4 regions of the Paucidesulfovibrio gracilis DSM 16080 genome follow, and region 3 is predicted to be linked to each of the others. Evidence: predicted binding sites of a transcription regulator. Region 3 holds the regulator's gene; each other region holds the start of a gene.

Region 1 (5,413 bases), on a different contig from region 3:
TCCGCTTTCCCCGGACAAGTGGGCGTATCGCTTGATGCCGTGGACGGCATGCTCAAGACCAAGGGCTGGGTGGAAGACGCAGGCCAACATATCTTTGATGTGCTTCCGCAAATGGAGAAGGCCGGAGCCGCGTTCATCATCTACACCGACATTGCCCGGGACGGCATGCAGACCGGCGTGAACCTGGAAGCGCTGGAAGCTCTATGCGAAAAGACTACGATACCGGTCATTGCCGCTGGAGGCGTTCATACACTGGATGATCTCAAGGCGTTGTATCCCCTGTGCGCAAAAGGACTTGAAGGCGCCATCTCCGGTCGGGCCATTTATACCGGAACGCTTGATGTCAGCGCGGCTCAGGACTGGATTCGCTCCATGCAATAACGCTGCCTGATTTCGACCAAAGTGAAAAGGGACTTCATCTTCGAAGATGAAGTCCCTTTTGGGTTCTGGGTGGCGCGTGCCATCACGTCCTGCTGTTGTCGCCGTGGGGCAGTGCTCCGAGAATACGTTCCACCAACGGTCCCAGGCTCGAGCGTTCCCGGGCAGTGATGGGAACGCCGGTAGGGAAGATGTTGCCGAGCCGCTCACGGTCATCCGCATCCAGCTTGTCCCATTTGTTCAGGGCTACAATCCGTTCCGGCTTTTGCAGGTCCATTTCTTCCAGAATGTTTTCCACGGCGTGGACATGCTCTTCCACTTCCGGGTGGGCTGCATCAGCCACAAGCAGCAGAACGTCGGCAAATTCGAGTTCTTCCAGTGTGGCGCGAAAGGCTTCGCGTAGATCGGGCGGCAGCCGTCGGATAAAGCCCACCGTGTCCGTGAGGATCACTTCACGATCACGCGGAAAGCGAATGCGCCGTGTCGTGGGATCCAGTGTTGCGAACAGTTTGTCTTCTGCCAACACATCGGCGTTGGTCAGCGTGTTCAGCAGCGTGGATTTTCCCGCGTTGGTGTAGCCCACCAGCGAGATAACGGGTACGCCGGATTTGGATCGGCGTTCGCGGGTTTGCGCGCGGTGACGGCGCACCGCCTCCAGCTCCTTTTTGAGCCTTGTCAGACGGTCTCGCGCCCTGCGGCGGTCTACCTCGAGCTTTGTTTCACCCGGGCCACGCCCGCCGATGCCTCCCATGAGTCGGGACATGGCTTTGCCCGCGCCCGTAAGCCGCGGTAGCATATATTTGAGCTGGGCCATTTCCACCTGGAGTTTCCCGGCCTTGCTGGTGGCGCGTTGGGCAAAAATATCCAGGATCAGCTGGGTGCGGTCGATGACGCGACGTTCCGTAAGTTCCGCAAGATTCCGCATTTGTGCGGGAGAAAGATCCTGGTCAAAGAGGATGAGACGAGCGCCGCATTGCAGGGCGCGAACTTCCAGTTCCGCGAGCTTGCCCTTGCCCATAATGGTGCGCGGGTCGGCCTTGCGTACACGTTGGACCAGCATGTCCGCCGGAACAAGCCCGGCCGTGCGAGCCAGCGCCGAAAGTTCGTCAAGAGAGCGTTCCTGGATTTGTCTTGAGGCCGTGGATACGCTGACCAATAATGCCCGGTCCCCATGTTCCAACTCGGGGCCGGGTTGGGAGCGGCTGAATTCCTCTTCCAGCGCCTCGGTCAGAGCATGCAGGTCCACGGTCTGATGGTCATACCGCTCCGGGGACAGCAGCTCATGGGTGCGATGGGAAGGGTTGGGCGGGAGCAGGTGCGCGACCTGAATCCGATCCGGCCAGCCCTCGGCATCGACGCTCAGGGCAGCTACACTGTCGAAGCGCAGGAAAACCATGTCCATCAGGTCTTCCTGGGAGAGTTTTTCGGAACCGAAGTGCGTATGTACCAGCCGCAAGCCCCGAAGCCGTCCAGCCCCCTGACGGGAGCGGGGCAACTCGGGAATGAAAATGGCTTCCGGGTCACCGACAAGGACCATGTCGGCGCGACCTTGGCGGTTGACCAACACAGCCACTTGCCGGCCAATGTCGTGGGAAAGGCCTGCCAACTCCCGGGCCTGTTCAACGCTGACCACTTCCCGCAAAGGGTAGCGACGTTGATACAGTCGGTTCAGCCGTTTCAATTCACTGGGCTTAAGCCCTTGGGTGTTGCCCTGTACGCGTTGCGCTATGGGATTGCTCCTTGGTTTGCAGGCTGGGGATGGGGACCGGTTCAGGCTGTATGGTCCGTCAGGTAGGCGCTGATCATGCGGTCGTACTCGGAGACCATGCCGAAGGTCTCGGCAGCGAGGCGGCGGCGCAGATCAAGCCCTACCTTGCCTTTGTTGGCGCGCATTTCATCCATGATGGCGGTATAGTGGGATACGCCCGGCACCACGAGGATGGAATGAAAGTTTTTGGCGGCGGCGCGCAGCATGGTCGGGCCGCCGATGTCGATTTCCTCAACGGCCTGCTTGAGATCCAGTTCTTTTTTCGCGGCGTCGGCAAAGTTGTAAAGATTGACGCAAATCAGATCGAACGGCTTGATCTCGTGCTGTTGGAGCGTCTCCAGATGTTCGGGATTATCTTTATCCGCAAGCACGCCGCCATGCACGTTGGGATGCAGGGTTTTGACGCGGCCACCCAGAATTTCAGGAAAGCCGGTCACGTCGCTGACCGGGGTCACGGGCAGTTCGGCTTCGGCAAGCATGCGGCGAGTGCCGCCTGTGGAAACCAGTTCCACTTGATTTTGGGCGAGAAAGGTCGCGAATTCGACAAGAAGCGACTTATCGGTGACGCTCAGCAGAGCGCGTCGGATAGGCAAAAAATCCATGACACACCTCACATTTGTTTTGTGAGGAAGTGCCAGATAATCCGGGCGTGCGCAAGTTCAGACCCGGGTAGACCCCAAATTCGGCAGGCGCGCTGTCCACCCGACGAGGAGTGGACAACGCGGCCCGGAGGGGACAAAAAATCGTGCGTCAGCTACACGCTGATCTGATTCAGCAATTCCTGGGCAGACTCATTGGACGGGTCGGTTTCCAGGATGCGTTCCAGATGCAAAATGGCGTCGTCCTTGCGGTCCATGCAGACCAGACAACCAGCCAAGGCGTAGCGGACTTCGTGCTTGCCCGGATCGATGGAGAGGTAATTCTCCAGGTGCGGAACCACCAGTTCCAGATTGGACGTTTCGTGTCCGAGCCGTACCAGGCTGAACAGGGCGACCATGTTTTCCGGGTTGATGGCCAGCGCTTCACTAAAGTGCTCGAACGCAACACCTGCTTCACCAGCTTCCATGAGAATCAGACCGATGCCGGCGTGACTCTTGTCCGTAGGTTCGATGGTGTGCGCCTTGCGATATTGCTCCATGGCTTCCTCAAGAGAGCCGCGTTGCACCGCGATGGTCGCCAGACCGAGATACGGATCAGGATGAATGCCGTTGGATTTGGCAGCCTTGTTGTAGTATTCCTCGGCCTTTTCCAGCTCTCCCATAAAGAGATAGCATTCTCCGAGTTCCTTGTTGATCTCGTAATCCAGGTGTGTACTCATGACATCCCCTCCAAATTCCTGCCGGTCGATCAAGACCGTGCGCTTTGAAATGTCTGCCCAGGTGGGCAGCAAAAGCAATGCAATGCTTGTGCCATGAAAGAAACTCCAGTGGTGGAGAAATTGGGCATGTCGCGTTTCATTCCGTAAAAAAGTTCACTATTCCAAACTGTAAACGAGGAATAGCCCTCGGCTTTCAAGTTGGGATCCTGGGTTTATAATCTGGGATGCTCGGCGAAGCATGGCGTGTTCATTTGGCTTCCGGCAAAGCCTGCCGACGGTTCTTCGACAGCCCCCAGGACACCATAAAATATTAAAGTGGTTTTATGTTAGGGTGTTACTCAAATGGAACGGTTGTTGCTTTGTTGGTTGCGTGTCGGGTTACCCCAAAGCGGGACACTCGGAAAAAAATGACCAGCAGAAGAGAGGCAAGGCATGAAGGGACTATTTTCATCGCATATCGACGTAACCGCCAAGGTTCTGGATCTTCGGTTGGAGCGTCAAAACCTCGTCGCCGGAAACCTCGCCAACGTGGATACTCCGGGATACAAGGCCCGTCGCCTGGAATTCGAAGATCGGTTGCAAGACGCTCTGGCCTTGGATCAACGCGGTAAGGTTACGCGCACCAGTTCCATGCATCTACCGTCCACTTTTTCGGCGGATGGATTTGAAGGGCGGGGCATCAAGGAGTTCGAGCCGCGCCAGGTGTTCGGCGAGGACCGTGTAGACCTGGATAAGGAAATGGCGCTGATGGGAAAAAACGCCATGCTCTACAACGCCTTGGCGGAAGTAATCACCAAGAATTTCCAAGGACTGCAAAAAGTCATTCAGGATGGGAGCAAATAAATGGATTTCATGACCGCACTTGATATCGGCGCGTCCGGCCTGCGCGCGCAGCGGGCCTACCTGAACGTCATTTCTATGAACATGGCCAATGCCCGGACCACGCGCACCGTGGAGGGGGGACCATACCAGCGGAAGGCGCTGTCGCTGGAATCTTCGCCGGTCTATACGCCTTTTGATGAGGCCATGAAGGACCAGCTCAACCGAGATCTGCACGGTGTGACCGTGCGGGGCATGGTCAAAGACGACCGGCCTTTTAAGATGGTGTATGAGCCGGGACACCCCGATGCCAACGAAGAGGGCTATGTGGCGTATCCGGACATCAATGTTGTGGAAGAAATGACCAACATGATCAACACCATGCGTAGCTATGAAGCCAACACCCAGTCCATTGACTCGGTGAAGAAGATGTTCACCAAGGCGCTTCGCATCGGCCGATAGCCAAAATGGACGCATCCTGTGGAACTAAAACACCGGGGAAGGAATCATGATTAAAAGTGTCGCCATGCAGGCCTACAAAAATGCCATGCAGGACGCGCAGGAACTGTCCCAGCAGGTACGCTCCACCACTCAGCGAAAAAAGCCGGTGGAAGGGTTCGGCGAGACGCTCACCGATTCGTTGTCCAAGGTCAACGAGATGCAGGGCGAGAAGTCCCGTATGATCGAGGAGTTCGCCTCCGGAAAGACCCAGAATGTGCATGAATTGATGATCTCCATGCAAAAAGCCGGCGTGGCCATGCAGATGACCAGTGCGGTTCGCGGCAAGATCATCTCCGCATATCAGGAAATCATGCGCATGCCCTTCTAGGGCCGGATCACCGTAGCACTACTTTTTGAGGAGAAAGCCCATGCCCCCGTTCCTGACCGAAACCTGGCAACGCTTTGCAAATTTTTGGCAGCGCCGCACTGTTTCCCAGCGTGTGCTCATCGGCGGACTCAGCGTCATCGTGACCCTGGCCTTTGTGTTCATGATCTATTGGCTGAACATGCCGGACTACCGGGTGCTGTATACCAAGCTGTATCCCGAGGACGCCTCCAAGGTGGTCTCCATGCTGCAGGCCGCCAAAGAACCGTACAAGCTGCAGGACGGTGGCCAGACCATCATGGTT
Region 2 (5,413 bases), on a different contig from region 3:
CGTTTTTCGATAAATCAAATATGTGGGAGCACACCTTGTATATCGGCGCGCACGCACTTGGTCCGTGCGCCATCCACAGCATGGAGGGAGCGGCATGTTCAGTGCGGAGGATCGGAAATTTCTGGAAGGCGACAGCTTCAAATCGGGCCGCAAATTTCGGTTCGGCGGCAAGGGCCAGGCTGAAACCCGGTTTGCATACATTCTTTCCCGTATTCAGGGAAAAAAGATCATCCATGTGGGCTTTGCCGACCACAGCGCGGGCATGATCAAGGCCAAGCTCAAGGAAGGCAAGTGGCTGCACCAGGCCATGCTGGACGTGGCTGACCGCTGCATGGGCATTGACATCAACAGCGCGGCCACGGAGTTCGCCCGCACCGAGCTGGGCATCGCGGATCTGCATTGCGCAGACCTGTTGGAGGACGAAATCCCGGGCCTGGAGGAGGAAAACTGGGATTACATGATCCTGGGGGAAATTCTGGAGCATGTGGATGATCCGGTCCACTTTCTAAGCCGCATCCGCGAACGCTATGCCCAACGGGTGAAGCGTATGATCATCACCGTACCCAATGCCCTGTACTACAAAAATTTCAAGCTGGGCTGGAAGGGCATTGAGGAAATCAACACGGATCACCGCTATTGGTTCACCCCCTATACCCTGGCCAAGGTCATGACCCGGGCCGGGCTGCATGTGGAAGACCTCTGCTGCACGCAGGACTTTTCCTTGCCGTTTTCGCCCGACATTTCCTGGTTCATTTTGAAACACAAGCCCGTGCTCCGTTCCAAGGTCGTGGCCTGCGGCCTGCTGGCCTGAGCCGAAGAAACCGGCCATGCGCGTCGCCTGGGTCAATTCCACACGCAAATGGGGCGGGGTCAAAACCTGGTCCCTGACCTTTGCCCGTTGCCTGCACAAGCGGGGACACGAACAATTCGTCTGGGCCAGGCCCGGCGTTTTTTTGGAGCGCTGCCAGGAGGAGCTGGGCCATGGGCAGGCCGTGTCCTTTGGTCCGGATTACAATCCATTGGCCATTGCCCGGTTTGCGGCCGCGTTTCGCGCCCGGGGCATCGACGTGCTCATCACCAACGTGGGCAAGGATTTGAACACCGCGGGCATTGCGGCACGGCTTTTGGGCATTCCCGTGGTGCAGCGCATCGGCCTACCCAAGGACATTGCGCTCAAGCCGCGCACCAGGCGTCTGCATGAATGGATCCGACCCGCGTTTCTCTGCCCGTGTCGATTCATTGCCGACGGTTTTCTGCGCGTTTTGCCGTATGTTCGGCCTGAAGACGTGCACGTGATCCTCAACGGCAAGATTCCCTCCCCGGCCTGTCCGCCGCCGCACACGCCCCGCCGCCTGGTCATGACGGCCCAGCTCATCGGCACCAAACGGCACGAAGTGGTGCTGGAGGCGCTCCGCAAAGTTCAAGCGCCGGGCATCCTGGAAATCGTAGGGACCGGGGACCGCGACGCCCAATTGCGTACCCTGGCCCGCACCCTGGGCGTGGAGGAACGCGTCCGCTTCAGTGGATTTCAAAACGACGTGGAATCGGTGCTGGCCCGTTCGGATATTTTTGTGCTGGCCTCGGTGAGCGAAGGATTGCCCAACACGCTTTTGGAGGCCATGGCCTGCGGGCTGTTGCCCGTGAGCCGGGACGTGGGCGGCGTGCGCGAGGTCTGGCCCAGGGAACTGGATCCCTACCTCCTCCCGGCCCAGGCAGGACCGGATGAATTCCAGGCCGTATTGGAAGCGGCGCTGACCCTGCCGGATCACGCTTTGCAGCAGGCCAAGGAGCAGGCCCGCACCGCGTGCGCCTCGGGTTTTCATCTGGAGCAACAGGCCGACATCCTGGAATCCTGGCTGGCCCGGCAAGCCGGATTGTAACAAAACGTCACCCGGCAGAAAGCCGCTGCATTGTTTCCAGCGCTGCTGCGTGTTGCCCTGACGCCTCCGGTCCATTTTCTTCCTCGCACTGTTGTTCGTCGGCAAACATTCCGTGTTTTCGAATTGCGGACGAAATCTTGGGGGTTGATTGTTGGAGCAAATCAGGCCATACACACGCCTCACGTTGCTTTGTATGACAAACACACCGTGTCCGACGAATGTGTTTACTTCTACTTGATCAACTTTCTTGTGAAGGCTATAAATTTTCTATGACGGTTACCAAATTTGACACCCCTGTGATCGGAAAACGACAAACCTTGCCCGAGGAACTGGCCGGCATCATAATGCGCCAGATCGAAGGCGGGGACTTCAAGCCCGGCGATGTGTTGCCCTCGGAACAGTCCCTGGCCAATACCTTCAACGTCAGCCGCACCGTGGTACGCGAAGCCCTGGCCCGCCTGAAATTCGAAGGCGTGATCGAGTCCAAGCGCGGCAGCGGACCCGTGGTGCGCGGCATTGACGCACGCAAGACCTTTACCCTGCCGTCGGCGTTTTCCTCCAAGAGCGAACGTGCGCAGATCATTGAGTTTCGTTTGATAATGGAAGGCGAAAGCGCGGCCCTGGCCGCGGCGCGACGTACCCAGGAGCAGGTAGACGTGCTCCGCGACTACCTGGAAAACATGCGTCTGGCCATTGAGAACAAAACCTCCGGGCTGGTGCCGGACTACCGGTTCCACTGCCTCATCGCCGAAGCCGCACACAACGAATATATTACCAGCTTTATTAAATTTCTTTCCTCAAAAATGCTTGGCGGCGTGCAGGAAGCCCGCTCCCTGTCCAACAAGGATCTCAAGCGCGCCAGCATGGTTCTGGAAGAGCACTCGGTGATTTACGACGCAATCCTGCGTCAATCCCCGGAAGACGCCCGCGCCGCCGTGTACGCCCACCTCATGAGCAGTGCCAAGCGCCAGGGCATTGAGCTGACCGGCCCGCTACGCTACTCCACCGACGACTGACCGCCCCGGCCATGGCCGACGGTTGCACTGATGGTGCTCCAACCCAATAGCCCGGATAAGGCAATCCACCGGACAGCCTTCAAGCCGGGCTGTTTGGCATGCCTGCCCACATCGCTCCGGCTTGCAAGCCGGTTCTGTACGACGCGTCATGTCTGCGCGCTTTTTTTGCCGGGATGCGTAGTGTGGAGGACGAACCATTGCCAAGATTCCAAAAGAGCAACAGCCCGGCAAAATAACCGGGCTGTTGTTGCATGAAGAGATCCGCTCTGTAGGTAGGGAAGCGCCGCGCTCCGGGAACAATTCACGAAACACGGCGCATGGAGGATAATACATCAAAATCAATGATGTGTCGTTACGTTGCAAATAGACAGGCAGATGCCCGCATGGACGATGCCCGGCAAAGGAAAGGGATTGTCTGAAGCGCCAATCCGCCCGGGAGCCGACACCTGGCCTTAGGGAGCGGCCGGAAGGAAATCAGCGATTTCCCATGCCTCCGCCGCCCATGCCACGGCCACCGCCGCCGCCCATACCGCGGCCACCGCCGCCGCCCATACCGCGACCACCGCCGCCGCCCATTCCGCGACCACCGCCGCCGCCCATGCCGCGGCCACCGCCGCCGCCCATGCCGCGGCCACCGCCGCCGCCCATGCCGCGACCGCAACCGCCCATGCCTTGACCGGACGGACCCGCAGGACCAGCGGTCATGCCTTGCGCGGGCGCGGCAGCCTGAGAGCCGCCCTTTTCAAACTGCTCCAGAGCCTGGCGCACCGTGCCTTCCGCGCAAAAGGCAATACGAACGTTGCCCTGCTGCAAAGCGGCTTCCGCCTTGGGACCGACACGACCCGTGAGCACGAGGCTTGCTCCGGATTCGGCCACTGCTTGGGCCGTTTGGATACCGGCGCCCTGCGCCTGGGAAGCATTGGCCGTATTTTCGAGCCAGCGGTGTTCGCGGCTTTCCGTATCAAACAAAATAAAACCGGCTGCCCGCCCAAAACGCGGGTCCACGGCGTGATCCAGGGTCGGTCCCTGGCTGCTGATTGCGATTATCATTCGCACCTCCTGTTTTGCAGGAAGCTATGCAGGGGCTGTGCCAAACAAAAACTAAAAGTATTTCAGTGTGGTGGGAAATAAAAAAAACGGAAAGGGCGAAAATTGCGCCCGAAGAACAAAAAAAACAGGAGAATGGTGCGTCTACGCACCAAGCATGGGCGCAAGATGCTCCCACACAAAAGCGGGCTGCATATCCCGCATGCAGCGGTGATGTCCCTGGGGGCAACGTTTCGGGCCGTGCAAACCGCAAGGGCGACACGAAAGCTCCGCCACCTCCAGGACATGGGCCGTGCGACCGCGCGGAAAGAATCCCAGCTCGCGAACCGTCGGCCCAAACAGCGCCAATGTGGGGACGCGCTGCATCCAGGCCAAATGCATTGGCCCGGAATCATTGGTCAGGTAGGCATCCAGGCGGCGGATGCACGCGGCAAGAACCGGCAAACTCACGGCTCCGGCCAGGTTGATCACGCGACCGGCCCCCTGCACCGCACCGCGCACAACGGTTTCGGCATCCGCTTCCTCGCCCGGACCGCCAAAAACCACCACCGTGGCTCCGGCTTCCACGGCCGTGGCCGCGACCTGGGCGAAATACTCCACGGGCCACTGCTTGGTGGGCCAGGTGGAACCGGGATGCACGCCCAAAAGAGGACCGGGCAGGGAGCCGAGCAGCTCCTCGGCTTCGATCTCGGCCGAGGGCGGGAGCACCATGTCCGGCCAGGGAAAATCACCTGACGCGGGTTCCAGATCCAAAGGGCGCAGCAAGCGCAACAGGCGTTCGATTTCGTCGAATTGATCAAAGGCGCGCTGCACGGTGTGCGTGTAGGCCATGCGGTTATACAGGGGCGCGGCATAGCCCACGCGCATGGGCGCGCCCGTGGCAAAGGCCGTGACCGCGCTGCGCAGGCTGGCGTGTGCCGAAACCCAAAGATCCAGCTCCCGGGCCGCCATGGTCCGGCCAAAGGCCCAGGCCGCACCCAACCCGCGCTGCGTGCCGCGCTTGTCAAAGCCCGTTACCGAGGTGATGCCGGGCTGGGCCGTAAACAACTCCTGCACTCCCGCACGCACCACAAAATGCAGCTCCGCTTCAGGAAACGCCTCGTGCAAGGCCTGCAGCAGCGGCAGAGTGAGCACGGCGTCGCCCAAAAACGCGGTCTGCCAGACGCCTATTCGTTGAATTTCTCGCATACCGCGCCATCCTTACCCGCTCCGGACCGGACTGACAACACTTGGGATGAACCATGTCCGCGACCACTTGAAATGCCGCGCCAACCCGACTACAAAACACGGACGGCCTTTTTTCGATGTTGGAAAAGCGGACGCCGAAAAAACGGCGCGCAACGTGACGTGACGGATCATTCGGGGACCAGCGCGCAAGGCAGGGTACCGGATTCGTGGCAGCAATGCCGCCGCAGGCACTTTTCAACGGAGTTTTATTCCAAAAGGCCGCACAGCCAGGAACTCCCAGCA
Region 3 (5,413 bases):
TGGCCCAACAAGTCGGTTTGGACGTGGCCGTGATTACAGGGTTGAATCATGGCGCGGTTGAGTCTCGGATTCGGGAACTCGGCATCGTTGAATATCACGCGGGCCATCTGGATAAGATTCCTCTGATGCAGGGAATTTTGGATCGCCTTGGTCTTGATTGGAATCAAGCTGCTTATTTAGGCGACGATTGGGTCGATGCAGGCGTCTTGCGCCGTGTCGGAATTCCCATGGCCGTACCCAATGCCAGAAATGTGGTCCGTGAGTTGGCCGCCTGGATAGCGTCCAGCTCTGGGGGGCATGGCGCCGTTCGCGAGGCGATCGAATTTTTGCTGGATTGCCGGGGTGAATTGGATTCGCTATGGCAGAAATGGAGCGGTGAATGAAGTTTCGGATCCTGCTGGCGTGGATGTTGGTCCTTGGGCTTGGTATACTAATCGGGACCACGTTTTTCCCCGGTGGGGAAGAGCCGTTGCAGCAGATCAAGGAAGCGCCGCTGGATGAGGAAGTGACACCGGAGCGGGTGGAGAGCGCTGATCTGGACGCCCTGGGTGCCGATATTTTTGCCGAGGATATCGAGCTGGTTCAGGGAGTGGATGGTCGTATCGACTGGAAGCTCAAGGCCAAGGGTGCCGAGTATGACCAGGGAGACAACACGGTTCGTATTCTCGCACCGCAACTTTCGGCCTATGTTGGCGAGGAACGAGACGAGGTCTATGTTCGTGCAGATATGGGGCAGGTTGACCAGCGTGCGGACAATTTCAGGCTTTGGGATAATGTTTCGGGCCGTTACGGTCTTTTTGCTATCAAGGCTGATGAATTCGACTATATTGGTGCCATGGACAAGGTTTACCTCAAAGGGCGGGTCGTCATCCGTCACGGTGACGTGACCATAAGTGCCTCGGCCATTGAGATCGACACCAAGACCAGACTCCTTGTCGCCGCTGGTGGTGTTGAGGCCGTGTTTACGCTTCGTGATTTGGAGAAAGGCGCACCATAGCGGCGGGGAAGACGGTTTGGGGCAAGGTTGTGAACTTTTGTTGTCAAAAATGGTGGAGTTGTAATGCGAAAAGGGTTTTGTCGCCATGCATTGTGTTTCGTCTTGCTGGGGCTGATGTGTTGCTTGGCTGGGACTGATGCTCTGGCGCAGACCACTTCGGATTCATCATGGGGGGAAATCCGTTCGGCTTCGCAAAATCTTAATGTCCGCCAGAAGAGGGATCATCGATCTGAGCATGTGCTGACCTTGAAAAAAGGAGAGCGCGTGAAAGTCGATTTTCTGGAAAACGGGTGGTATGCAGTGTTCCCTGAGGAGGCGGTCCATCGCGATCTTTCTCTGGCCCTCGGTTTTGCCAAAGCCAAATATTTGCACCGTGTCGCAGCGGAACCCGCTCCATTGATGGAATCTGAACATGGCGACACTGCTCCATCGACTGCCGTTACTGCCGTAGATGCTGGCTCTGCCCAGGTGGCGGATGAGCCCTTCCGAAGTCCCAAAGTGGTGGCCGAGGTCCAGGAACGGCCTGAGGATGTTCCGGACGCTGGTCCGGCAGGAAAGGAGCCGGTTCGAATTACGGCGGATAGGCTGACATACAATGATGCGGAGCGCACGGTAACGTTTTCCGGAAATGTGGAGGCTGTTCACGAGGGGATGAAACTTTGGTCGGAACGATTGACCGCCCATTTCAGCAAGCAGGGCGAACCAGGTGAAGAGATCGATCGAATTGTGGCATCTGGCGGCGTAACGATGCGCAAGGATGAGATTGAAGGGAAGAGTGATACCGTGACGTACCACGTCAAGGAAGCTTTGTTGCTGATGCAGGGAAATCCGGTGATTACTGAAGGGAAGAACAAGGTTACGGGAAAGGTGATCAAATTCTACGTCCGCGAGAAGCGGAGTGAAGTCGTGGGCGGCAGCGGCAAGCGTGTGGAGGCGATTTTGTTTGCCCCGGAAGGCATGGAGGCACCGTAGAGATGCCCGACCAGCTTTCGGCCACCGGGCTTTCCAAACGGTACGGCAAGCGTGAAGTGGTTCACGGGGTGGATGTGGCTTTGACCCGTAAAGAAGTCGTGGGCTTGCTTGGTCCCAACGGAGCGGGTAAAACAACCACTTTTTATATGCTTGCCGGCATCATCAAACCCAACTCCGGGTCCGTTTCCCTCGGTTCTCGTGCAATCACCAGACTTCCTTTGCATGAACGAGCTCGCATGGGGCTGTCCTATCTTCCGCAGGAGAGTTCGGTTTTTCGTAAGCTCACTGTGTTGGAAAACCTTATGATCATTTTGGAGCAGACCTCCCTGAAGCGGGCCCAGCGCCGCAAGCGGGCCGCCGAACTGCTTCGCATGTTCAACATAACCAAGCTGGCGCATCAAAAAGCCATGTTTCTGTCCGGTGGGGAGCGTCGCCGCCTGGAAATCGCTCGTGCTCTGATTATGAATCCGAAGTTTATTCTTCTCGATGAGCCGTTTGCTGGGATTGACCCCATTGCGGTCATTGATATTCAGGAGATCATTTCGATTTTAAAGAAGATGGGGATCGGGATTTTAATTTCAGATCATAATGTGCGAGAAACTTTGAATATTTGCGATAGGGCATATTTGGTGTACGAGGGGACGATTATTCTGGAAGGCACCCCTGACGAGATTGTTCAGGACTCCAAGGCCCGAAAGGTGTACCTCGGCGAAAATTTTTGCCTTTGATACTTTTACCTCCCTGATCTCCGCATTACCTCCTTTTTTCGTCCGGCTTTTTGGTCGTTGTGGATTTACAGCCTGCATGAAGGTTGGTACAGTTCTTTCATGTCGCTCTCTCAAAGCGACGTATTTCTATTTTTTCAGTATGTTAAGATGTATTCCTTGCGCGAGTAGCTAATCTGTGAGATAGTAGAGGCAAGGATATCATTTCTAACCGACGGCCCCGTGTTGATTCTTTTGAGTTTCATGCGGCGCGCCGTGGCGATGGGTAGTATGGGACTGGAATTACGACAACAACTCAAGCTCAGTCAGCAACTTGTCATGACGCCGCAACTGCAGCAGGCCATCAAGTTGCTGCAACTTTCCCGCCTGGAATTGCTTGAATCCGTACAGCAGGAATTGTTGGAAAATCCGTTTCTTGATGAAAAGGAAGCCGACGACCCGCAACCAGAAGATACGCAATCCAAGGAGAGCGAGGAGGGGGATGCCCAGGCGGAGTTGATGCGTGACGCTGATTGGGAAAATTACATTGGTGAGTTCTCCAGCTCATCCAAGCAGTCCCAGGTCCGTGAAGCAGAGATCCCCGAAGAGGGGTTGTCGTTTGAAGCACGGCTTGCCTCAAAACCCTCCCTGCATGGTCATCTAAATTGGCAGATGCGGCTTTCCAACTTTACCGACGAAGAGTTGGCCGTTGGTGATGTCGTTCTGGGGAATCTGGATGATCGGGGATATTTGCAGGCAGATGTTCAGGACTTGCTAGCGCTTGTGGAGTCTGATCCCGAAACCGTGGAAAGCGTTATCCAGCGGATTCAGCGGCTGGACCCGGTGGGCGTGGCGGCCAGATCACCGCGTGAGTGCCTGAAGGTCCAGCTTGAGTTTTTTGATTATACGGATCCCATCCTGTTGGACTTGGTTGATCAGCATTTGGAAGATTTGGAGAAGCGTCGCTATAAGCCGTTAGCCAGAAAGTTTAAGATCAGTCTTGATAAACTGAAGAAATATATTGAAGTTATTCAAAAACTAGATCCAATGCCCGGGGCGAGTTTTTCCAGCACGGAGCCGCATTATGTCAGCCCGGATGTCTTCGTGTATAAATATGGTGATGATTTTGTTATCGTGCTGAATGAGGATGGACTGCCCCGCTTGACGCTCAACTCGTTCTACATGGACGATATTGGGAATTGTACCGGCAAGGATAAGGAATATTTTCAGGACAAAATGCGATCCGCGGCCTGGCTGCTCAAAAGTTTATATCAACGGCAGCGAACATTGTATAAGGTGATGGAGAGTATTGTCCGTTTTCAGCGTGATTTTTTCGAACAGGGCGTGGCCAAGCTCAAACCGCTGATCCTTAAAGACGTGGCGGAAGACATTAATATGCATGAATCCACGGTCAGCCGGATTACGACGAGCAAGTATGTCTCCACACCGCATGGGATATTTGAACTGAAGTTTTTCTTTAACAGCGCTCTGGATCTGGGAGACGGCACTCAGGTTGGTTCGGAATCGGTCAAGGCGCTGATTAAGCAACTCATCAGTGGTGAAAATCCGAAGAAACCGCTGAGCGACGAAACGATCGGCGAGATGCTCAAAGCTGAACTGGACGTAAATATTGCGCGGCGTACCGTTGCGAAATACCGTTCGGCTATGGATATCCCCTCGTCTTCGAAGCGCAAGCAGATTTTATAACATTGCCCACTCAACCTCTACTCCAAGGAGGATTGTGCATGAACATCAGTTTCAACTTTAAGAATTTCGACCCCTCTCCCCACCTCAAGGAGTATGCTGCCAAGCGGTTCGACAAGGTTTCCAAGTTCATTCAAGATTCGGACGAGTCCGATCTTCAGGTCAACTTGGCCGTGGAAAAAACCCGCCAGCAGGCTGATGTGGTCTTGAACGCGGACAGCATCCATATCTCGGCTTTTGAGCAGTCTCCGGATATGTATGCCACCATTGATTGCGTGGTTGACAAGCTGGAGGCCCAGCTGCGTAAAGTGCGCGAGAAGATGAAGGATAAGCGCCGCAAGGCAGCGCGGGATGTGCGAACCGAGTACTTTACTTTGGCCGATGGCGGCGCCGCTCCGACCATCACCGGTACGGATAATTATGAGCCAAAGCCCATGTCCGTTGAGGAAGCGGCGATGCAGCTCGATTCGCTCAAGTTCGAGTTCCTCGTGTTTCGCAATGCTGAAACCGAGGGAATTAACGTCATTTACCGTCGCAAAGGCGGCGATTACGGATTGATTGATCCTGGTAACTAACAATGAGACTCGGCGAATATCTTAACAAACAACTGATTATACCGGAGCTGACCTCCGCCTCAAAGGCGGAGGTGCTCCGTGAAATTGTAGAGTGCATCTCCAGCACCATGCCGGAGTTGGATACTGAACAAGCCGTCCAGGTTCTTATGGACCGGGAGAGCCTCGGTTCCACAGGCATTGGGGATGGTATCGCTATACCTCACGGCAAGCTTGAAGCCCTGGATCGAATAGTGGTGGCCGTGGCCAGGAGTCCCCAGGGGGTCGAATTTGAATCCCTGGACCACGCCCCCTGCCATATCGTTTTTCTTGTAATGGCCCCGGAACAGGTGGCCGGATTGCATCTTCGTATCCTCGCCCACATATCACGGCTGCTCAAGGACCAGACTTTCCGAGCCAACCTTATGGCTGCGGACGGCAAGGATGGCCTTTGGCAACTGCTTCAGGCCACTTGAGCAAGGGGT
Region 4 (5,413 bases), on a different contig from region 3:
CATCGTATACCAGGGAAAAAATCGGGATTGGAGACAAGAAGCGCTTCAGCGCCATTCTTGTTCAAAATCCTGCGGGCCGACAATGCGATAGCCCTTGGCCGCGAGCGCCTCGGCCACGGGTGCCGGGTCCGTCGAATCCACGCGCACCACGATCACGCGTTTGTTGTCGTGGTAGAACGTGGCCGTGGAAATGATGCTCATGCCCAGTTCCTTGATGACCCCGGAAATTTCGTGCAGCACGCCGGAGCGGTCCTCCACCTCAAGGGTGATGCGCGAGCCGCCCTGTTGCATGCCCATTTCTTCCACGAATACGTCCAGCATGACATTGCGGTTGATGTAGCCCAATAGTTCGTCATCCTCGCTTACCACGGCCAGGCCGGCCAGGTCTTCGTCGGACATGCGCTTGGCGGCCAGTTCGATTTCCACGTCCGGAGTGATGACCTCGATGTTGGTGCGCATGATTTTGTCGATGGTCAGCTTGGCCAGAAGATAGTTCAGCTCGTGGCGGTCCAGGGAGGTGACCAGGCTGGGCAGGGCGCGGGCAATATCGCTTTTGCGCACGTACCCCACCAGCTTGCCCTGGTCCATGACCAGCAGCTTCCAGAGGCGGTTCTCCTCCAGCAGGCGTTCTGCGTCCTTGACCAGGGTTTGGGGGGTGACCGTGACGAAGTTTTTGAGCATCTTGAGTCCGACGTACATGACGTTTTCTCCTTGCGGGGTGACGGTGTTGCCGGGCAACGGGGTCCGTCCGAGCGACTGGCGGCCGGGCGAAGTCGTCGCGGGTATCTTCCATGACTCTATTTTTCATACAAACCCGGATTTGTGTCACTCGTCAAGAGCGCAGCACCCGGAACATTCTTTCCTGGATCGTGCGGTCCGGGGTTCTTTTTGGTTCGGCGTTCCAAAATATGGACCGGGGCGTTGTACATGCCTTGCGGCACTGTTGTTTTTGAGGTAAGCCCGTGTGCTATGCATGAAATGTCGCTTATTGATAGCATATTGAACATACTGGCTGACGAGCGGTCCAAGCAGAACCTGGGGAAGATCACCAAGGTGACGCTGCAAAACGGCAAGCTCGCCGGAGTGGTTACCGAGGCGTTGCTGTTCGCCTGGGAAGCGCTCACCCCCGGAACGCAATTCGAGGGGTGCGAAATCGAGGTGCGGGAAACACCGCTGATATTGCGCTGCTTTTCGTGCAAAAAAGAGTTCGAGGCCGAGAGCGCCATGCTTGCGGAATGCCCGGAATGCGGTCAGGAGATCGGGCATGAAGTGGTCTCGGGTCGGGAATTTTTGATTGAAAACGTGGAGGTCGAGGATTCGGAGGGGGAGGCCGGGGGCGACACAGCCCCGACGTCCTGATTCGGCCGGACGCGTTTTCCTTTCCTGTGGCGGGATTTCAAGCGGGCGGCAAGCCCGAGGAGGATAATCATGGAGATACCTGTCGTACGCAATGTGCTGGAAGCCAACGACCGCGTTGCCGATGAGCTGAAGGCTCTGTTCGCCGAGAAGAACATTCTCGTGCTCAACCTCATGAGTTCCCCGGGAGCCGGAAAAACGTCTCTATTGGAACGTACGCTCACGGACCTCAAGGACGAGTTCAAAATGGCCGTTGTTGAGGGGGATTTGCAGACCGTGAACGATGCGCAGCGTGTGGCCGCAACCGGCGCCCAGGCCGTGCAGATCAACACCGAGGGCGGATGCCATCTGGATTCCTCCCAGGTGCGCGAGTCGCTCAAATCCCTGGATCTTGAGGGGCTGGACATCCTGTTTGTGGAAAACGTGGGCAACCTGGTCTGCCCGGCCGAGTTCGAAGTGGGCGAGGATCACAAGATCACCCTGCTTTCCGTGACCGAGGGGGACGATAAGCCCGAAAAATACCCCCTGATGTTCCACATCTCCAGCGTCATGCTGCTCAACAAGGTGGATTTGCTGCCGTATGTCGATTTCAACGTGGACAGCGCCAGACGCCATGCCGCCAAGTTGAACAAAGACCTGCTCATGCTGAACGTGTCCTGCCGTACCGGCGAGGGACTGGAGCCGTGGTATGACTGGTTGCGTGAGGCGCGTGAAGCCAAGAAGAAATAAAGCGCTCCACAGGGAGTACACAGTAAGCCGATCCGGGATTCCGGGTCGGCTTTTTTTGTGGACAGGTGGTTGGAACGGCGGAATGCGGATGTTCACGGCCCGGACCTGTCAAATTCTGGCGGCCCGGATTTCCAGTGGAACTGACGGTGGTTTTCCCGTGTAGGCCACTTCTTGGGTCATGGCCGGGAAATGGCAGGGCGTGTTTTGAGCCTTGACTTCCCGTGGACAGCAAGGGACACTGGGCGAGTTGTGCGTCCATGTCATGGGCGGAGATTTTTTTAGCTTATGGAGTGCGATACATGCCTTTTCCTCAAAACCTCCCCTGCGAAGCCGTGCTTGATTCCCTGGCGGACGGCGTATTCACGGTGGATCGGGACTGGAATATCACCTACTTCAACAGCGCGGCCGCGCGCATCACAGGTACGGACCAGGAGGACGCCTTGGGCGCCAAATGCTGGGAGGTGCTCCGCAGCGGCCTGTGCGACGGGAATTGCGCCTTGGGCGAATGCCTGGAAAGCGGTGGACAGGTGGTCAACAAGTCCAAGTTCATCCTGCGGTCCGACGGTGAAAAAGTGCCTGTGTCCATCTCTGCCTCGGCCCTGCGCAATGCCGACGGGGAGTTGATCGGCGGGGTCGAAACCTTTCGCGATCTCACCGAGATTCATCTCATGCGGCAAAAGGTTTCGGAATCTTATACGTTTGAGGATATCGTGGGCAAAAGCCAGGGGCTGACCAAAATTTTTCAAATCATGCCCCAGATTTCCAAAAGTGAAGCCACGGTCCTCTTGCTGGGGGAGTCCGGAACGGGCAAGGAATTGTTCGCCCGCGCCATTCACAACCTCAGCGCCAGGCGGGACGGACCGTTCGTGGCCGTGAACTGCGGCGCACTTCCCGATAATTTATTGGAAAGCGAACTGTTCGGGTACAAGGCCGGCGCCTTTACCGACGCCAAAAAAGACAAGCCCGGCCGGTTTGAGTTGGCGGCCGGTGGGACCATTTTTCTCGATGAAATCGGGGATTTGCCGGGAAATTTACAGGTCAAGCTGCTACGCGTGTTGCAGGAGCGCACCTATGAGCCGCTGGGCGGGGTAAAGCCGGTCAAAACCGACGTACGCATCGTGGCCGCCACCAACCGGAACCTGGAAGAACGCGTGGCCACCGGGGAATTCCGCCAGGATTTGTTCTACCGGCTGAACGTGGTCACGTTGCGCCTGCCTCCCATGCGGGAGCGGCGTGAGGATCTTCCCCTGCTCATCGACCATTTTATTCAGCGCCACAATGCCCTGCTGGGCCGTCAGGTGGAAGGCGTCAGCGAGGACGTGCTCTCCATCTTCCTGCGGCACGACTTTCCGGGCAATGTGCGCGAGTTGGAAAATATTTTGGAATACGCCTTTATTCTCTGCCAGGAGGGGTTCATCCAGGTGGAACATCTCCCTGAAAACCTGCAACCGAACCGGCCCTCCGAGGAAGACATCTTCGAACCGGGCGGCACCCTGGAGGAAATCAAGTGCCGGGCCGTGCTGCGGGCGCTCAAGCGCAACCAGGGCAAGAAAATGGCCACCTGCCGGGAGCTTGGCATTTCCAAGGATACGCTGCGCCGTATGTTGGGGCGTTGCAAGAATGTGGGCGTATAATTCGCCTTGGCGAGTTTTGCGCGGGCGCATTCTCTGTCTTGCTTCTGGCTCGCGCGATGGCCTGATTCTGTTTAGTCGTTTGAAATACATTGATTTTGTTTGCTTCGGCACAGCCGGTGCTTAAGCGAAACCAAACTCTGGAGCAACACGTCCAGCCGGATGAGTCGGAAGTATGATTATCTGTTTAGCATGTTACCAGGACCGGTTAGCCTCGGTCTTTGAAAACGCCAGTGAGTTCCGGCTGTATCGCCTGGACGACGAGAACAATATTACCCCCGCAGGCCATGTATCCCTTCCCTCAAAGGACCCAACGGACAGGACATCCGCCATATTGGCCTGCGGGGTTCATCTCGTCATCTGCGGCGGGGTGTGCGGCGGTGTTCGCCACTCCCTGGAGGCGGCAGGGCTGGAACTGCGGCCCTGGCTGCGTGGCCGGGTGGACGAAGTGCTCGCCGCTGTGCGGCAGAACACGCTTGAACAATTGACCATGCCCGGTTGCCGTTGTCGTCGCAACGGTGCGGGCCAGGACTGCGGACCCGGACGAGGAAACGGACCGGGGCGCGGATATGGGCGTGGGCATGGCTTGGGGCATGGTCCCCAGGGACCGGGAGCTGGTCGCCGGTCGCGAAGTGCGGTCATCCCCACAATGGGAACCGCAGGTACGTGCTGCGGCCAAATGCCCGCTCCCATGCCCGAACAACAGACGTTCAACCAAGGAGAAACCATGAAGATAGCCATCAGCTGCGAAGGCCCGGGCCTGGAAAGCAAACTGGACCCCCGCTTTGGGCGCGCTGCCGGATTTTTGATTTATGATCTGGAAACCGGTGCGGATGAATACGTGAACAACGAGCAGAATTTGAGCCTGCCCCAGGGCGCGGGCATTCAGTCCGCCCAGACCGTGGGCGCCACCGGCGCCAAGGCCGTGATCACCGGCCACATGGGACCCAAGGCGTTTATGGCATTGGAAAAGGGCGGCATTCAGGTCTTTTTGGGCCAGGGCGGCACCGCTGCCGAGAATCTGGAGGCCTACAAGGCCGGGAAGCTCGCTCCCGCGGACGGACCGGACAAGGAAGGACACTGGTAGGCCGGGGTCGGCAATTCCAAGGGATCCCGACATGCATTGACAACGGGATCGTGATGATTACATAAGCCGGGCCGCCTTGCACGCTTCGGGCGTGGGCGGCCGGACCATACAAATTTCTAAGGAGTGAAAGATCATGAGTGACGCATGCGGCAGCTGCTCCTCGGGACAAGGCGCGGGCGGTTGTTCCGGTTGTGAATCGGAAGACCAGAAGCTGAAAACCAACCTTTCGCGCATCAAGCACAAGATCGTGGTGCTTTCCGGCAAGGGCGGCGTGGGCAAATCCACAGTGGCCACCAACATTGCCGTGGCCCTGGCGCAGGCCGGAAAACAGGTGGGTCTGCTGGACGTGGATGTCCATGGTCCCAGCGTTCCCCGGCTGCTCAGCCTGCAGGACAAGCAGCCCCATATCGGCCAGGAAATCATTGAGCCGGTGTCCTGGAGCAAAAATCTTTGGGTCATGTCTCTGGGCTTTATGCTCCCCAACAAGAACGACGCCGTGATCTGGCGCGGTCCCGTGAAGATGGGCCTGATCACCCAGTTCCTGCGGGACGTGGCCTGGGGCGATCTGGACTTCCTGGTTGTGGACTGCCCTCCCGGAACCGGCGACGAA

What was found. Region 3 encodes sigma-54, which starts transcription at its own class of promoters, with help from an activator protein. Its sites were predicted from a motif close to CTGGCACGGNNNNTGCTT; they were not measured.
Region 1: a site for sigma-54 is predicted at 3,807-3,824, ahead of flgB (flagellar basal body rod protein FlgB). Genes of this name have one in related genera too.
Region 2: a site for sigma-54 is predicted at 3,973-3,990, ahead of B5D49_RS15120 (NifB/NifX family molybdenum-iron cluster-binding protein). Genes of this name have one in related genera too.
Region 4: a site for sigma-54 is predicted at 3,824-3,841, ahead of B5D49_RS15110 (NifB/NifX family molybdenum-iron cluster-binding protein). Genes of this name have one in related genera too.

What each region holds. Positions count from the first base shown of each region.
Region 1 covers NZ_FUYC01000001.1:1,340-6,752, reverse strand. The annotation lists gene hisA (1-(5-phosphoribosyl)-5-[(5-phosphoribosylamino)methylideneamino]imidazole-4-carboxamide isomerase) at 1-381, shown strand, start outside; gene hflX (GTPase HflX) at 464-2,059, opposite strand; gene B5D49_RS00030 (IMP cyclohydrolase) at 2,149-2,748, opposite strand; gene B5D49_RS00025 (tetratricopeptide repeat protein) at 2,901-3,464, opposite strand; gene flgB (flagellar basal body rod protein FlgB) at 3,897-4,307, shown strand; gene flgC (flagellar basal body rod protein FlgC) at 4,308-4,745, shown strand; gene fliE (flagellar hook-basal body complex protein FliE) at 4,789-5,112, shown strand; gene fliF (flagellar basal-body MS-ring/collar protein FliF) at 5,153-5,413, shown strand, end outside.
Region 2 covers NZ_FUYC01000025.1:2,108-7,520, forward strand. The annotation lists gene B5D49_RS13470 (class I SAM-dependent methyltransferase) at 95-811, shown strand; gene B5D49_RS13475 (glycosyltransferase) at 828-1,880, shown strand; gene B5D49_RS13480 (FadR/GntR family transcriptional regulator) at 2,150-2,896, shown strand; gene B5D49_RS15120 (NifB/NifX family molybdenum-iron cluster-binding protein) at 3,371-3,946, opposite strand; gene B5D49_RS13490 (glycosyltransferase family 9 protein) at 4,088-5,131, opposite strand.
Region 3 covers NZ_FUYC01000003.1:282,855-288,267, forward strand. The annotation lists gene B5D49_RS05605 (KdsC family phosphatase) at 1-383, shown strand, start outside; gene lptC (LPS export ABC transporter periplasmic protein LptC) at 380-997, shown strand; gene lptA (lipopolysaccharide transport periplasmic protein LptA) at 1,061-1,969, shown strand; gene lptB (LPS export ABC transporter ATP-binding protein) at 1,972-2,697, shown strand; gene rpoN (RNA polymerase factor sigma-54) at 2,965-4,380, shown strand; gene hpf (ribosome hibernation-promoting factor, HPF/YfiA family) at 4,419-4,952, shown strand; gene B5D49_RS05635 (PTS sugar transporter subunit IIA) at 4,955-5,404, shown strand.
Region 4 covers NZ_FUYC01000006.1:59,422-64,834, forward strand. The annotation lists gene B5D49_RS08235 (CBS domain-containing protein) at 46-699, opposite strand; gene B5D49_RS08240 (hydrogenase maturation nickel metallochaperone HypA) at 979-1,359, shown strand; gene hypB (hydrogenase nickel incorporation protein HypB) at 1,429-2,085, shown strand; gene B5D49_RS08250 (sigma-54 interaction domain-containing protein) at 2,385-3,719, shown strand; gene B5D49_RS15110 (NifB/NifX family molybdenum-iron cluster-binding protein) at 3,892-4,803, shown strand; gene B5D49_RS08265 (iron-sulfur cluster carrier protein MrpORP) at 4,937-5,413, shown strand, end outside.